Regions from separate parts of the Halomonas sp. GXIMD04776 genome, predicted to be linked through region 2. Evidence: predicted binding sites of a transcription regulator. Region 2 holds the regulator's gene; the other holds the start of a gene.
The links. Region 2 encodes FNR, which switches genes on or off when oxygen is low (the NO sensors DNR and NnrR bind a similar motif). Its sites were predicted from a motif close to TTGATNTANATCAA; they were not measured.
Positions count from the first base shown of each region.

Region 1: ACPF7Z_RS18840 (OmpW/AlkL family protein) is a predicted target of FNR. The motif match lies at 2,269-2,282, and genes of this name have one in related genera.

Region 1 covers NZ_JBNCAN010000039.1:3,471-6,854, forward strand. Annotated here, with positions in the region: gene ACPF7Z_RS18830 (hypothetical protein) at 1-9, opposite strand, end outside; gene ACPF7Z_RS18835 (glutamate carboxypeptidase) at 107-1,360, opposite strand; gene ACPF7Z_RS18840 (OmpW/AlkL family protein) at 1,501-2,136, opposite strand; gene ilvA (threonine ammonia-lyase) at 2,422-3,384, opposite strand, start outside.
Region 2 covers NZ_JBNCAN010000003.1:198,980-202,363, reverse strand. Annotated here, with positions in the region: gene ACPF7Z_RS03240 (hypothetical protein) at 1-1,089, opposite strand, end outside; gene fnr (fumarate/nitrate reduction transcriptional regulator Fnr) at 1,232-1,999, opposite strand; gene ACPF7Z_RS03230 (carboxymuconolactone decarboxylase family protein) at 2,206-2,523, shown strand; gene narL (two-component system response regulator NarL) at 2,585-3,226, opposite strand; gene ACPF7Z_RS03220 (histidine kinase) at 3,223-3,384, opposite strand, start outside.

The sequences.
Region 1 (3,384 bases), on a different contig from region 2:
TGTATGCATGCGTCCTCTCCTTGTGGGTTCTCGTACATGCCAAGCTTAGCTGGACGAGGCCACTGGGCGAAAGCCTACATCGCTATCTACAACTGTCTTGATATGTTCAAGAATCGGGCTCTTGCTCAGAGAGCGTCATGATCATGCGAGTCGCCAGGTAGAGCCGCGGTACCACGCTGTCGAGTACGATGAACTCATCGGCGCTATGATAACGCCCTCCCACCAGCCCCAGGGACTCCAGCACCGCCGGCTTATCGGCGTCCGGGTTGTAGGCATAGGCGGCATCGGTGCCGCCACCGATCTCGATGGCCTCGAGGTTGCGATCCAGTTCCGTGTAGATCTGCTGTGCTTGCTCGGCCAGCGCCTGGGTCTGGGGGTTGGCTGGCATCGGCGGACGGCCTTTATCGATATGGAAATCCACCGTCGTGCCGTCGATGAGTTTGTCCTGAATGATGTTCTTGGCTTCCTTCATGACCCGATCGTATTCGCTGGCATCGAAGTAGCGCATATCGCCTTCGGCGTGGGCTTGTTCGGGAATGATATTGCGCTTGGTGCCGCCGTCGACGATGGTCCAGTTGAGAGTGGTCTTCTTGTCGGCATTGCCTAGCTCATCGAGCTGCAGAAGCTGGTGGGAGAGCTCCATGATCGCGTTACGTCCTTGATCCGGAGCGCTACCGGCGTGGGAGGCACGGCCTTGAACGTCGAGGAAGACGTAGTTGATGCCCTTGGTCACTACGGTAACCGCATCCACATCGTCTTCACCCAGCGCTGGCTCGAAGACCAGTACGGCATCCTGATCCTTGGCAAGCTGTTGAATCTCCTCTCGTGAACCGAGAGAGCCTTTTTCTTCGTCCGGATTGAAGACTACCGTCAGAGTGCCGTACTCCTTGAAATCAAGTTCTTCGAGTATCTTCAGTGCGTGCAAGATCACCGCGATCCCGCCCTTGGCATCACCGACACCGGGGCCGTAGGCACGCCCATCTTCGGTGCGAAAGGGGCGTTTCTCTGCTTCGCCTTCGCCGAACACGGTGTCGTAGTGGATCATCAGCATGATGTTCTGATCGCCGTCACCGTTTAGGGTGCCGATTAGTGTTTTACCACCGAACTTCGGTGCAGGCCGTGTTTCGATCTCGGCGCCAAGCCGTTCGAGACGCTGTTCGAGTATGCTGACGACCTTATTGAGCCCTTGCTCGTCACCGGTACCGGAGTCGATATTGACCAAGGTTTCCAGCGTCTCGAGCAATGCCTGCTCCTGCTGCTGGGCGGCCTCGAGGACCTCTTGTTGAGAGGCCGCCAAGGCGGGGAATGGCGTAATGAAAGTGGCGCAGGTGAGGCTCGTGGCAAGCAGGAAAGGCTTCATCGTTTTCTCCCTGTCGTAAATTGTTCTCCTGATCCAAGCCTAGGGGGAAAGCATGAAAACGCAAATCGTACCAGGGCCAAGCCAACAACAAGAAGACGACCCCCTGGGCCGTCTTATGAAGATCCGAAAAACGCTGAGTCTTAGAAGCGGAAGCTCAGACCACCCATGACCACCAGCGGATCGATTTCCACTTCGGTATCGTAGTTGGCACCCCCAGCCGAGACGGTGGCATCGCTGTCGATATCCAGATACCAGGCGGCAGCGTTGAGTGCCCAGTGTTCGCTGATCAACAGGTCGACGCCGAGTTGCGCGGCGTAGCCCCAGGAGTCGTCCAGGTCGAGATCGGCACCGGGAAGATCGAGTGTTTCATCCGAGAAGCGGGTGTAGTTCACGCCGGCACCGATGTAAGGCTGTACCCGGGAGTCGGTTCCACCGAAGGGGTAGTACTGCAGGGTCAGGGTCGGGGGTAGGTGCTTGGTCGACGCCACGTTGGCACCATCCAGCTTTATATCGTGCTCGAAGCGCTCCGCAGCCAGCAGCTCGATACCTAGCTGGTCGAGGAAGCGATAGCCCAGAGTGAAGGCGAAGGCGCTATCGTCACCGACATCGATCTCGTTGATACCGAGAGCGTTCAAATCGCCGTTGTCACTTTTCGGAGCGACCTTGGCCACACCAAAACGCGTATAGAAGTCGCCTTGGCCATAGGCCATTACCGAGGAGGCTGCGGTCATGGAGGCCAGGAAAATGGCACCGGTCAGAAGGGGGGTTACGCGCATGGGAAGACTCCTTGATTGAATCCCAATAATCGCCCCTGGCGGCGCAGGGCACATCCAATGCTGGGGCATGAGCGTAGCATGATGATAGCGCTACGAACTGGGAGTAGCGTAACCGAAGCACGGCGGCGCGCCTTGATTTATGTCATGTTTCAGGCGAGTAGATACGCAGGCGAAGTAATTTTGTACCTGCTTGAAATCGTAACGAAAAGCCCGCCGATAAAGGCGGGCCGGAAAGAGTAAAGCCTCTCTGCGAATCGGTCATTCAATGAACGAGTGACACGCAATCTAGTCATTACCGCCACTGGCCATCAGCAAGTTGACCTGCAGCCCCTCTTCCTGAAGCAGGGCGACTAATTGATTTTGATGTTCGGGGCCGCGGGTTTCCATCTCGAGAATCACTTGTGTCATGCCGACAGGCACATGGAGTTCGCCGCGACGATGTTCCACGTGACGGATGTTCATGCTGAGCTTGGCCACGGTATCGAGCAGATGGGCGAGATTGCCTGGCGTATCTTGAATAGTGACCGAAAGGCTTATCAGGCGGCCGCTGGAGGCGAGGCCATAGTCGATGGAGCGGCCCACCAGGCTCATATCCACGTTACCACCCGAGATCACGCAGACGACCCGGTCTTGATCGCTGACATGAATCTTTCCACTCATCAAGGCAGCCAGGCCGGTGACCCCGGCCCCTTCGCCGATGGTATGAGTATGTTCGAGCAGGGTGACGATGGCCTCGGCGATGGCATTGTCACTGACGGTGACGATATCGTTTACGTAGCAGGCGATGACCTGGCGGGTCAGCTTGCCGGCACGCTTGACCTTGATGCCATCGGCGATGGTGTGGGCATCGGGAGCGACTTCCTCGATGCTGCCATCCACTAAAAAGCGCCGCCAAGGTGCCACGGTGTCGGTTTGTACGCCGACGACACGAATGGCAGGATTTTGCAGTTTGAGGGCCAGCGCCACCCCGGACAGCAGGCCGCCACCCCCGAGGGGCACCACGGCAAGCGTCGTGTCCGGCGCGTCCTCTAACATTTCGAGACCACAGCTGGCCTGGCCGGCGATCACATCCCAGTCGTCGTAGGGAGACAAGAAAGCCAGATTGTCCCGCTGGGCAATTTCCAGGGCAAGCTCGGTAGATTGTTCCAGGTTGGTGCCATGCAAATGAACCTCGGCGCCCATCTTGCGACAGGCTTCTATCTTGGTTAAAGGCGCGTTGGTCGGCATGACCACAACGGCGCGAAGTCC
Region 2 (3,384 bases):
CTGCCAACAGAGCAAGCAATGGATGATGTCAAGCCGTAGCAGATCGTCGAAACGCAGGTCATGCCCGCGCCAGATCGGCGGCTGTCTCTGATCGAGATGCCTGTAATAGCGTGGTATCTGTTGGGCATTCTGGCTGTAACTATCGTTTATATGGCTGAGCGCACCCGGTCCCAGGCCGATCAGATCGCAAGCCGCATGAGAAGAGTACCCGTGTAAGTTGTAGCTTAGCGTGCCTTGGCGCCAAGCCTGCGCCAGGGCATCGTCGGTCAGGGCGAAATGGCCCAGGCCAAGATGCACATAGCCGGCGGCCGCGAGTGACAGGATGGCGTGCTGCAAACGCGCCGGAGTGAGCGCTGCGGCATTGGTCCGTGTGCCGGCGGGGCGAGGGTGACACAGATTGAGCTGGTCCGGTCGTAGCGCTATTAACGTGGCCAGGTTCGCATCGAAGCCAGCAAGCGTCTGCCCGGGAGGGGCAAGGATCATCGTCATGCTTATCGCATGGAAATACGCATCTCGCGCGGCGTCGACAAGAAGCGCGAGGGCTTCCTCGCTGGGCTGAACCTTTAGATTCAAATGAGTGAATCCCAGCTCGCCGAGCAGCGCTATGTGACCTTCGGAAGTGTCATTCGCGTCCACATCGATAGTGCAGGTGGGCTGGTCGTCCTGAGCCAGACGAAAACGTTGCGCCAATACGCCAAACAGCCTTTCCCACTGCGCGTACTTCATGCATGTCGACAAGCCGCCACTCACATGAATGTGCTCGACGAGACGATCACTATCGAAAAGTGCGGCTTGCAAACCGATTTCCCGTTCGAGATAGCCAAGATATTCATGAATACGGGCTTTGTGATGAACGCTCGTCTTGTGACAGGCATCCGGTCCATCCAGCTCATGGCAGTCTGATAGGTATAGGGAAACCGAGAGTGGCTTGGGGATGGGATCCTCGTTGCTGGCCTGAGCCGCCAGGCGATGGTCCCGGGGCGAGAAGCCTTCGCGTAATAGCGTCAGAGGGAAATAGGGAGCATGACACGGGGCGATGCTGGCGTATTTTTTCAGTAAGACACGATCGAGCGTCGAGTGAGCAACCATCTCGTATCCTTCGAGAAAGGATTTTTACGCTCACTATAGCCAGCGTCGACACGCCCTGTGTTGACTTGAGTCACGTCTAATCAAACATCGCTCAAGGGACAGAGGCCACCGGCGTTACGTAGACACGTCTTGAGTAGAGGTATCACGCATGACGTGAACGTGAAGCCGAGCCAACATCCGGGGCGGCACCATAGGCGAGCTCCGTCAAGGCAGGCTTGTCGACGATGTTGATTTCCTTGCCGGCAATGTTGAGAAGCTTCTGTTCCTCCAGACGGCGGAAGGTCCGGCTCATTGTTTCCGGCACCAGTCCGAGATAATTGCCTAGATCCAGACGCGACATCGGCAGGCGGAAGCGGCTGGCGGAGAGGCCTCGATTGGCAAAGCGCTCCGAAAAATTCAAGAGGATGGCTGCCAGGCGCTGTTCCGCGGAGCGCCGAGTCAGTAGCTGAGCGGTCCCCTGTTCGGTCACCAGCTCGCGACTCATGATGCGAACTAACTGCTGCTGCAGTCCGGGGGCCTTTTCTCCCAAGGCTTCAAGGGAGTGGAAGGGGATCTCGCAGACACTCGAGGTTTCCATGGCGATGGCGGCGTTGGGGTGCCGATCGGACGTGATGGCCTCAAGCCCGATTACCTCACCGGGAAGATGAAAACCGGTAATATGCTCATCGCCGTTGGCCAGCAAGCTCGAGGTCTTGATCGAGCCGGTACGCACTGCATAGATGGCAGTGAAGGGATGCCCTGCCTGGAACAGATAGTCGCCGCGAGAGATGGGTTTGCGACGTTGCACGATCTTCTCGAGCTTGATGACATCCGCATTGGAAAGCGAATCCGGCAGGCACAGTTCGCGCAGACGACAATCGCGACAGTTGTCTCGCGTCTCGTTGAGTGCGGCAACGCGGGGCAGGGACATTTTTTCCTCCTCACTGTGAGCCTTGCCTGAGTTATATGAGCGATTCTAACTAAAAGAGGGCAAGGTCTCGATGGTTGCAGGCACATAGTATAGGTTAAATTGACAGGTGCCCAAGAATGAAAGGATGAAAATCGGATGTTGGCGCAAGGTCATACCTAGATTATTGTCGGCAATCATGACGTTAACTTTATAAGGAGTATGTCTTTATGTCTCAGCAGAATCTACCTTCCGGCGCCGGCGAAGTCGCCGAGCAGTACCCCGAAGTATGGAGTGCCTATGCTGCCCTGGGAGAGGCCTGCGCCGAGTCTGGGCCACTGGATGAGCGCACACGTCGCCTGGTCAAGCTGGCGCTGGCCGTGGGGGCCCGATCCGAAGGGGCGGTGCATTCCCACGCGAGGCGCGCCCTGGAAGAATCCATCGATGCCGAGGAGCTCAAGCAAGTGGCGATGATGTCGATCCCCACCCTGGGCTTTCCGGCGGCCGTGGCGGCCCTGACCTGGATCGAGGATGTCACCGATTCTTGAAAGAAGTGGTTAAACTAAGCTGTTGAAACAAGTGCTTCGATAGCCATGGCGAGAACAGGAATCATACCGCGCCATGATTGACCGCCCAGACGGCAGCTTCTACTCGGGAGCGCAAATTCAGCTTCTTGAGTAGATGCTTGACGTGTACCTTGACGGTGCCTTCGGTGATGGCCAATTGTCGTGCGATCATCTTGTTGCTGCGTCCCTTCGCAAGCGCACGCAGAATGTCCCGTTCCCGAGAGGTCAGGGTCGTCAGGACATCGACGGAGGCGGTTCGCCTGCCACCGATGGCGTCAGCAAGGATGGTCGCCAGCTGCGGGCTGACAACCATAATGCCTTTGGCCGCCTGCTGGATATGCACCAGCAGATCTTCGGGCTCCATGTCCTTGAGCAGATAGCCATCGGCCCCGGCGCGAAGTGCCGCCACGATATCCTCGTTGGCATCGGATACGGTCAGCATGACGATGCGCGTATCGATATCGGCACCGCGTATCTGTCCTAGGGCTTCCAGACCATCCACCTGCGCCATGTGCAGATCCATCAGGATCAGATCCAGGTCGAGCTCTGCCGCCATGCGCACGGCGTCAGCGCCATTGGACGCTTCCCCGGCTACCAGCATGTTGTCATCCATGTCGATCAGCTGGCGAACACCGCGGCGAAACAGCGGATGGTCGTCGACGATCAGGATACGGGGGCTAGTCATCGGTTATCTCCGGATAGCGGGCTCGAGTCATTCTCGTTAGCCAACCGAGGCATGAAGTGCAGTGCGACGAGTGTTCCTCCTTCGGGATGGCGCTGCATAGTGAGACGCCCACCAAGCGCTGCGGCACGCTCACGCATGATGATGGTACCGTAATGGTT